One region of the Planococcus versutus genome, then DNA from elsewhere that is predicted to be linked to it. Evidence: riboswitches for the same ligand, from Rfam matches in the RefSeq annotation. Region 1 holds a riboswitch; each other region holds the start of a gene.

Region 1 (3,280 bases):
GCTTGGTCCAAATTCGATTGCACCTTCGCCACCTGTTACGGCTGCGTAATAACGTGTATCGGCAGCACCATGTTGGCCAAACAAAATCGCTTTTTCATCAGTTATTGTTAAAATCGCTTTTTGTAAGCTTTGAATATATGGGTTTTCTTTTGTTGTGGTCAGTGCAGGTGTAGATCCTGACGCTTTGTATTCCATATCGATGTCTAAATTTTTCGCTAGATCAACCAGCTGACGAACAATTTCTTCTTTGTCTTGTCCTGGCATAAAACGGATATCATACGACATTTCGCAAATTTCTGGAACGACGTTATAGCGATCTCCTGCTTTAATAATCGGTAAGTTTACAGAAGGTTGGTCGTAGTATTCCGTAGATTCTTTTCGGAAAGGCAAGTTGGTGATTGCTTGATGAAATGTCATCGCAGACTCTATCGCATTGATGCCTTCCCAAGGTCGACTGCCGTGAGCGGGTTGTCCTTTAAATGTCATATCCATTCGTAAAATACCTTTAGATTGCAAGCCAACTTTTAATCCCGTAGGCTCTCCGCAAATAACGAAATCACCGTGGAATCCTTGTTCGACTAGCCATTTTGAAGTGTTGCGTCCACCAATTTCTTCATCCGTTACAATATGTAATTGTACGTTACGAGTTAGTTTAGCACTGTTGAGCTTAACAAATGCTTGCATCATTGCTGCGACGCCTGCTTTCATATCAGCAGATCCTCGACCGTAAAGGCGTCCTTGTTGTTCAAAAGGAACAAACTGCTCTTCATGTCCTGGAACGACATCGACATGACCATTCCAAATAATCGTCTCGGTTCCTTGCCCTTTAACTGCTGTCAGCATTAAATACCCTTTGTTGTCGTGAACAGTGACATTTTCTCCTTTTTCTGTTAACCAATTGGCGCAATAGCGAAGCGCTTTATTGGCTCCTTCTTTTGTGTCACTTTGTATTTTGATTAGTTCTTTTAACAATTCAATCATGTCCGTGGCAAGCCTTGAGTTCTGCTTGCCTTCACCACCTTTCGACTGTCGTAGCTATTCTTTTCTTTACCCTATGAGTGTATCTTAAAACAGTCTTGCAATAAAGAAGAGGCTTGTGTACAATACAAGAGAAAGTCAAATAATTGTATACACCACAAGGGGAGCTTTAGCTGAGAGTGAACATTCGTTCTTACCCTTTGAACCTGTAAGTTAGTACTTGCGCAGGGATGTGGATAGAAACCGGCCCCTACAACGATGCCAGGCTCTGTCCTGATGTCGTTTTTTATATGGTTTTATTCACGGCCCTTCTGGTGATGTGCACTACACATAAGGAGGAAGTCATGAGAAACAAGAAAGTATTACTAATGACAGAAATTGCGATTTTTGCGGCTCTTGGATTTGTTTTGGATTTTATCTCATTCCGCATGCCTCAAGGTGGATCGGTTAGTTTTGTCATGATCCCAATTGTGTTAATTGCTTTTAGAAGAGGAGTTGGAGCAGGAGTTTTGACTGGGTTATTGGTTGGCTTGCTGCAAATTGTCTCTGGCTTTATCTCAGTGACACCTTTATCTTTCGGTTTTGTCATTTTACAGGTGCTCTTAGATTACTTATTGGCATACGGAGTGGTGGGATTAGCTGGTATTATGCGTGCAAAATATATAGAACATGCACAAGCTAAGCATACTGGAAAGATGCTTCTGACGATTGTGGCAGGTGTGCTGATTGCATCTGTCTTGCGCTATTTTGTCCATGTAGTAACGGGGATTTTGTTTTTTGGTATGTTTGCTGATGGAAATGTAGTCATTTATTCAATTATTTACAATGCTACTTACATGATACCGGTATTTCTGCTAGCTGCTTTTGTGTGCTCTGCGCTTTTTGCGGCAGCACCTAAACTAGTAGATGCCAAAGCTTAAAGTTGATGGAAAAACTGTAGACAACTCGAATTGCTCGAGTTTGTCCACAGTTTTTTTAAGTTGGTTAAAGAAACAACTCAGAAGCCTCTAATTTAATTTTATGGTATAATTCTTGAATAGAAAAGCTTGAAAGAAGGGTATTTAATGATAGCAACTACTGAAAAAGAAATTGAAATGTTAAAAAAAGCTGGACAAATGGTAGCTGAAATTCGTGAAGCGATGAAAGCTGCCACAAAAGTTGGCGTGACGACGAAAGAAATCGACGAGTTGGGCGGCAAATTATTTGAAGAGCTTGGTGGCGTTTCTGGACCAAAAGCAGAATATGATTTTCCAGGATATACATGCATCAGCGTTAATGAAGAAGTTGCTCATGGCATTCCAGGGAGTCGCTTAATAAAAGACGGAGATATTGTGAACATCGATGTTTCAGGGTCTTATAAAGGCTATTTTTCTGATACGGGCATTTCGTTTGTAGTAGGAGAAGGTCACACAGAAAAAGAAAAAATTTGTGAAGCTGCCGCTTCTGCATTTGATCGTGCGATGACAAAGGTCAAAGCCGGTGCAAAACTCAATCAAATTGGTAAAGCAGTAGAACGCGAAGCAAAAGAACAAGGGCTGTTTGTTATCAAAAATTTGACGGGGCACGGCATTGGGAAATCGCTTCATGAAGCGCCGCAGCACATCTTAAATTATTACGATGCATGGGAAACAACTATTCTTAAAGAAGGTATGGTGTTAGCCGTAGAACCCTTTATCTCTCAAAAATCTGAACACATTATCGAATCTGGTGATGGCTGGACATTTATCACACCAGATCAATCAGTAGTCGCGCAAATCGAACACACTGTGCTTGTAACAAAAGGAGAACCAATTCTTTTGACAAAACTAAATTAATAACAACTATGATGACGTCATTAAATAGGTTCGGGTAAAATTCTTGAACTTTTATAGTCAAATTTTAAAAAACTGCGAACACACTCGATTTTACGAGAGTGTTCGCAGTTTTTAAATAGCTGTTATTCTTTTTTTAATTAATAATATCCCCGTCAAGATCACACCACTTAAAAACAAAGAAGCTGTTGTGACTAGCATTTCGCTTGTTCCGTATTTAACAGCAATTCCGATAAATGCCCAAATAAAGACAAATGCAAATGGAATATCCATGTGATGAAACCGAATATGCAAAGCAAGTGCAGTCGCAACAGTCAACATAATTACGGTCCACAACTGATCGCTCAGTCCCCAGCCGCTCCAATTGTGATAGGTTAACACAAATGAAATATTAGCAATTGTCGCTACGCTAATCCATCCCATATTAAGTGAAATGGGTAAGCGTTCGGTAAAGGATCTTTCAGAATTTTGATATTGCAAATAAAGAGCAA
Region 2 (3,280 bases), 1.2 Mb from region 1:
GGCACGATCAAGTTTCTTTTCAAAATGCAAGATGGCAACTTGATTGAAACCGTATTGATGCGTTTTAAATACGGTAACTCTGTTTGTGTAACTACACAAGTGGGCTGCAATATTGGCTGCAGTTTCTGTGCCAGCGGACTATTGAAGAAAAGCCGCGATTTAAACGCGGGCGAAATTGTTGAGCAAATCATGCAAGTGCAAGCACATTTTGATACACAACAAAAAGAAGAGCGTGTCAGCCATATCGTTGTTATGGGAATCGGCGAACCATTCGATAACTATACAAACTTGATGGGCTTTTTAAACATTGTAAACTCGCAAAAAGGATTAGCTATTGGTGCTCGCCATATTACCGTATCGACTAGTGGAATCGTGCCGAAAATCTATGAGTATGCAGATGAAGGCTTGCAAGTGAACCTTGCAATTTCAATTCATGCGCCAACTAATGAATTGCGTACGCGTATTATGAAAATCAACAAAGCGTATCCAATCGAGAAGTTAATGGCTGCGATCGATTATTACTTGGAGAAATCCAACCGTCGCATCACGTTTGAATACATTATGCTGCGTGACGTCAACGATCATGTAGAAGAAGCCATTCAATTGGCGAAGTTGCTCGAAGACAAGCGCCACTTATCTTACGTCAACTTGATTCCGTACAATTCGGTTGATGAACACGATCAATATCAACAAAGTACGCCGGAAGCAATTGCTGCTTTTTATGATGCTTTGAAGAAAAAAGGCATCAACTGTGGCGTACGTCATGAGCAAGGCGCCGACATCGATGCAGCTTGTGGTCAATTACGAAGCAAGCAAATCAAAAAAGAGAAAAAAGCAGTAACCGTTTAATAAACACAAGCGCTCCTGAACTTTCAGGGGGCGTTTTTTTTATGTTGAAAAATAAATGATTCTAAGTTGCGCTCCTTCAAAAAATACGTATTTTAAATTGCTGAAACTTTCCGAAGCCTAAGAACGTATGAATCTTAGTAGAATGGGTAATTCACCAATCGATTTTTAAATAAAAGTCTAATAATAATCGTGTATTAACAAAGGAAGTGAAGGATTGAAGAAGGTTCTGTGTATAGGGATTTTCCTTGGAACGACTGTCTTAACTAGTTGTAGTGGCCTTTCAACATACGAGGATCATGAAGTAGCCGCTATTGTAAATAATCATGAAATTACAATAGGGGATTTACGATTTTTATATCCTGACGATAGCGCATTAGATTATTTGGATTCAGCAATCCAAGTAGAGTTAATTAAACAAGAGGTGAGGGAAATGGACCTTGATATTTCTGCTTAGTTGACGGGGGAAAAAAACCATGATGATTTTGAAAACTTCCTCCTGAAAACACAAAAGATGAAGGCAGTAAGCAAGTACGTGCATATGCTATAGCTCAAGCTAAAAAACTAGATATGTCACCTGAGGAGTTCCAAACACAATACGCTAAAAAAATGAACGAACAAAATGCTTACATCAATGCGTATCTTGAGGAGAAACTGGGGAGTGGAGATATTAGTGGTCTCGAATGGATGGAGGAATTTGGGAAAGATTATATGAGCTTAGTAGAAAAGTTGGTGGAGAAAAATGAAAATGATATTACCGTGTTTATTAATTAATAGTTTTAAGAAATGCTGATTACTGATACATGCAATTCTGTCTAAAATTAGTGGGAAAATTGATAAGGACTATTGTATTATCAGAATCTATGATATAGTGATGTCGAAAACACAAATAAAAACACCACTAGGGGAGCCGGATATCGGCTGAGACGAGCATAAGCTCGGACCCTTTGAACCTGATCTGGATCATACCAGCGGAGGGAAGTGGCGACCGTCTGCTATTTTCTTATCGACTGCATACGCCGCTTTCCTTTACTGGGAAGCGGCGTTTTTATTTTTGTGTAAGTTCACACAAAAAAAGGAGATGGAGAAATGACTTTTTGTAAAGAAGTAAGAAAAGAATGTGACCCCCTATGGCAAGCGAGTTTCGATCATCCATTCGTTAAAGGAATTGAAGATGGTACGTTACCTATGGATCGCTTCCGTTTTTATGTCATGCAAGATGCTTATTATTTATCACATTTCGCTAAAATCCAAGCACTCGGTGCATCTAAAGCAAAAGACTTGGAAACGACGCAACGCTTTGCCATTCATGCGGCACACACTAGCACGGCTGAGTTGTCTTTGCATGAATCATTTATGGAAATTCTTGAAGTCACAAAAGAAGAATGGGCAGTGTTCGAACCTTCTCCAACAGCATATGCGTATGTATCTCATATGTATCGTGCGTCTGCAGGGGACCTCGCAGATGTATTGGCCACGATTTTGCCTTGTTATTGGTTGTATTACGAAATTGGGGAGCGATTAAAAAATGCTAAACCCAATCATCCAATTTATGATCGTTGGATTAAAACTTACGGTTCCGAAGAATTTAGCGAACTCGTTACGGAGCAAGTTGAACGGATGAACCGTTTAGCAGAAGAATTGCCAGAAAAACGCCGCAACGAATTAAAAGACCATTTCCAAAAAAGCAGCTATTACGAATTAAATTTTTGGGATCAAGCTTGGAAAAGACAATCGTGGTCGATAGATTCAATCGATAAAGTAGGTGTGTAAAGTGTTTCAACAAATAAAAGAAAAATCACCACTTATACATTGCATTACAAATCATGTCGTGTCGAATTTTCAAGCCAATGGTCTTTTAGCGATCGGCGCTTCGCCTATTATGGGAGAAGCGCATGAAGAGGCAGCGGAACTTGCTGCCTTATCGCAAGCAGTGTCTTTAAATATTGGCACCTTGCATGCGGAATCGTTGAAAAGTATGTTGATTGCCGGAAAAAAAGCCAATCAATTAGGAATCCCAGTCGTATTAGATCCCGTTGGAGCTGGAGTGAGCAAATTCCGAATCGAAGCTGTTCGAGAAATCTTAGGAAGAGTAGACGTTAATGTCCTTCGCTGCAACGCAGGAGAGCTTGCAGCGATAGCTGGAGAACAGTGGCAGTCAAAAGGGGTGGACGCGGGAGAAGGACTTCTAGACATTAAAAAGCTCGCTGTTTCTACTGCTAAAAAATTAGGACTACTTGTAGCAGTCACTGGAGCAACAGATATTATTACAGATGGTAAATCGGTGAGTAAAATTCCTTTTGGAAATCCAATGATGACATCTATCACGGGAACCGGTTGTTTATTGAGCAGTGTAGTCGCTGCAGGACTAGCTGTTTCCACTAATAATCCGATGAAAACTGTTGAAGACGTTTTCCGTTTTTACGCAATTGTG
Region 3 (3,280 bases), 880 kb from region 1:
TCCTTTTTGGCTCAGCGACCGTTCGATTTGGTGCGTCTTTAATAGCGCATCGATGCCGGTGTTCTTGAATTCAGATCCGCGGTCCGTATGGAACAGCTTCACGGCTCCCAAGTCGCCTTTGACCGATGCGAAGGCACGTTGAACCAGGGCAGCGTCTTTACGCTCGCCCAGACTGTACCCCACAATTTCACGGTTGTATAAATCGAGAAGGAAACAAATATAGTTCCAGCGGCCGCCAACCTTTACATACGTCAGGTCGCTGACCAACACGGCGTTTTTCGCTGCCGGATTGAATTGGCGGTTCAGCACATTCCGGTATGTCGCTTCATTGGGAGGCGTGACCATCGGTTTGTAGGATGGCAGCGCGTATTTCGATTGGATGCCAAGTGACGCCATGAGGCGTCCAATACGGCGTCTCGAGATCACCCATTTCTTTCTGTTCGCCAACTCTTTTTTCAGCTTGCGTGTGCCATAGACGCGGCGATTCTCGTGAAAGATCGCCCAGATTTCGTCTTTCAACTCCTGTTCTGCTTGGGCTTTTTGGTGTGCTTTTTCTACCGAAACGGAAGTCTCATAGTAAAAGGTGCTGCGGGCAATTTGGAGGACAGTGCACATTGCTGATACTGAATAGAGGTGTTGATTCTGTTGGATAATCTCTATTTTCGTCCCATGATCAGCGCCGCTTGCTTTAAAATATCCACTTCCATCTCCAACTGCTTATTTCGTTTTTTGTAGGCAAGCAATTCCGTTTCCAAAGGGCTTCGGTTATCTTTTTCCTCGAACGAGCCAGTTTGATTGGATTGGGCAATCCACCGATCGAGGGCGGAAGCCGTCAGGTCGTATTCCCGGACAATATCCGGTCGGCTTTTTCCGCCTGCGTGCAGCGCGACGACCTGTTTTTTGAATTCTGGGGAAAATGTTCGTCTTTTTTGTGGCATGGTAGATTCTCCTCACGTATAGTGGACTATTCTACGCCCCCTTATTTTTTCTGTCCAACTAAGTGTAGACTATCCAGAATGGTATATTTGTAAGAAGAATTCGACAAACTTCATAGTAAGTAAACAGTACGATTTGATGAAGTCGTAATGAGGGTACGGATTCCTTAGAGGTTGAGCAGCTATAAAAACTGATGAAGGTGGCGATTGGTCGTGAAAAAGAAATTCCCAATTATTGAAACAGATAGATTGATTTTACGAGAGGTACTAAAAGAAGATTCAGCTGATATGTTCCTCTATTTATCTGATAAAGAGGTAATGAAACATATGGGGCTAGAACCTTTTCAGACCCAAAAAGAGACACTCGATGAAATTGGCTGGTACCAAACCATATTCAAAGAGGCCACAGGAATTAGATGGGGAATAACACATAAAGAAAATGGAAGAGTTATTGGAAGTTGTGGTTTTTTTAATACGCACCCTGAGCATTCCCGAGCTGAGATCGGTTATGAATTAAGCAAAGAGTATTGGGGTAAAGGCATTGCTAGTGAAGCATTGGAAGCTATCATTCATTATGGGTTTCAACACTTCCAATTAGAACGCGTTGAAGCATTAGTCGAGCCTGCTAATTCTGCTTCCTTAAAACTGTTAGAGAAAAACGGATTTAAACAAGAAGGATTATTAAGACATTATGAATTTACTTGTGGCAAATTCGATGATTTATACATATATTCTATTTTAAAAGGTGATGTGGTCACTACTTAAAAAAATTTTACTTATTGAAGAACACTTACTGAGTAATCATTTTAGGAAAGAGTAGCTGTAGCTCTTCTTTTTTGTTTGTATTTATCATCCGACCACTTTTTTCAATCTTCTCTTTACTTCCTTTACTACTTCATCTACACTAGAGCCATCGGGAATAACCCGAACACAAAAACCGCATACGTTTTCTGCACTAGGGGTGCCCACTTTGGCTGAGATGCAAGCGCAAGCTTCGATCCCTTAAAACTCGATCAGGATAATACCTGCGTGAGGAAGTGTGGCGCATTTCTGAAATAATTCTTTTCATTATTTGTAGACTATGGCTGCATCTTCACGGATGCGGTCTTTTTTGTGCAAATTTTTAAGGAGGAATTAGAATATGGAACCACTACAATGCGGTATGAGTCCAATTGTCGGATTTCGTTTTTCACTCCATCCGATGGCTAGTAATTTTGTCAAAGTAATTAAAGGAGCGTTAACCGACATCGACACCTCGAACGTTTGGTTGCATACGGATGATGTTTCGACAATTATACGCGGTAAGCAAATTCACGTTTTCAATGTTGCCAAAGCACTGACGTTGCACACAGCAAAAACTGGAGAACATGTCGCACTTTCCGGTACCTTTTCGATTGGCTGTCCTGGTGATTCGTCAGGAGATGTCTTTTTAGAAAAAGATGATGTGTTGTTAAATACAGACAAAACACAACAATACGTGTCATCTCAATTTGCGCTGTACCCAATGAACAACCCAGATTACATGGCGGTTATTTACCATGAAGTTGAGCGTGCCAAACAACAAGGTGTTTTTAATGACTCCATGCATTACGCAAGTGGTATTGACGGCGATATTCATGACGTATTCTCTTTTTATGAACAAGCATTCACTAATGCCCTTTCCGACAAACATCGCCATTTGGTGATGACTGTGTCCATGAGCATTAACAGTCCGTCGCACGGAGGTTCGTAAAATGCTGAAATCGTGGAAATTAAAAGAAGTCATTTTGATGTCATTATTTGCAGTTGTCTTTGGTATTGTCTATTTATTGTTTGTTCACGCAGCAAACATTTGGGCAGCTGTAATTGGTCCACTCGCTTATGAATGGATGTTTGGCATTTGGTTTATTGTATCAATTATCTGCATGTATATTATTCGTAAGCCTGGCGCTGCCTTTCTTTCTGAAACGATAGCTTCAGCCATTGAAGTCCTCATTGGTAATGCCGTTGGTCCACGTCTTATTTTATCTGGCGTCATTCAAGGACTTGGCGCTGAAGCCATATTTGCAATGACCGGCTATAAACATTTTAATGTTTTAGTGCTCATGCTTGCCGGAATTGGCTCAGCTGTTTTTAGCTTTGTTTACGGTTACTTTATTTCAGGTTATGCAGTACTAGATCCGTCTTTTATCGCATTAATGTTTACAATTCGTGTCCTTAGTGGTGCGATTATTGCAGGAATTGGCGGGAAGTATATTGGTGACGTTTTACTTGCGACTGGCTCACTTCGGGGTTATGCCATTTCACGTACGAAAAAAGGTGATATCAATGTCTGAAGAGATTTTCTTTTTAAACAGGCTTTCTTT

The links. A riboswitch is a leader RNA that binds a small molecule or an ion and turns the genes downstream of it on or off. The one in region 1 is predicted to bind thiamine pyrophosphate.
Region 2: another riboswitch for thiamine pyrophosphate. It lies ahead of tenA (thiaminase II); the one in region 1 lies ahead of thiT (energy-coupled thiamine transporter ThiT).
Region 3: another riboswitch for thiamine pyrophosphate. It lies ahead of I858_RS09290 (YkoF family thiamine/hydroxymethylpyrimidine-binding protein); the one in region 1 lies ahead of thiT (energy-coupled thiamine transporter ThiT).

The regions. Positions count from the first base shown of each region.
Region 1 is NZ_CP016540.2:921,411-924,690, forward strand. Features, by position in the region: gene I858_RS04570 (M20 family metallopeptidase) at 1-981, opposite strand, end outside; TPP riboswitch at 1,129-1,226, shown strand; gene thiT (energy-coupled thiamine transporter ThiT) at 1,323-1,898, shown strand; gene map (type I methionyl aminopeptidase) at 2,043-2,792, shown strand; gene I858_RS04585 (hypothetical protein) at 2,904-3,280, opposite strand, start outside.
Region 2 is NZ_CP016540.2:2,951,143-2,954,422, reverse strand. Features, by position in the region: gene rlmN (dual-specificity RNA methyltransferase RlmN) at 1-849, shown strand, start outside; gene I858_RS17395 (hypothetical protein) at 1,064-1,303, shown strand; gene I858_RS17390 (hypothetical protein) at 1,456-1,620, shown strand; TPP riboswitch at 1,740-1,843, shown strand; gene tenA (thiaminase II) at 1,936-2,619, shown strand; gene thiM (hydroxyethylthiazole kinase) at 2,621-3,280, shown strand, end outside.
Region 3 is NZ_CP016540.2:1,799,803-1,803,082, forward strand. Features, by position in the region: one part of gene I858_RS09275 (IS3 family transposase) at 1-692, opposite strand, end outside; one part of gene I858_RS09275 (IS3 family transposase) at 692-938, opposite strand; gene I858_RS09285 (GNAT family N-acetyltransferase) at 1,149-1,700, shown strand; TPP riboswitch at 1,883-1,988, shown strand; gene I858_RS09290 (YkoF family thiamine/hydroxymethylpyrimidine-binding protein) at 2,077-2,667, shown strand; gene I858_RS09295 (ECF transporter S component) at 2,669-3,250, shown strand; gene I858_RS09300 (ABC transporter ATP-binding protein) at 3,243-3,280, shown strand, end outside.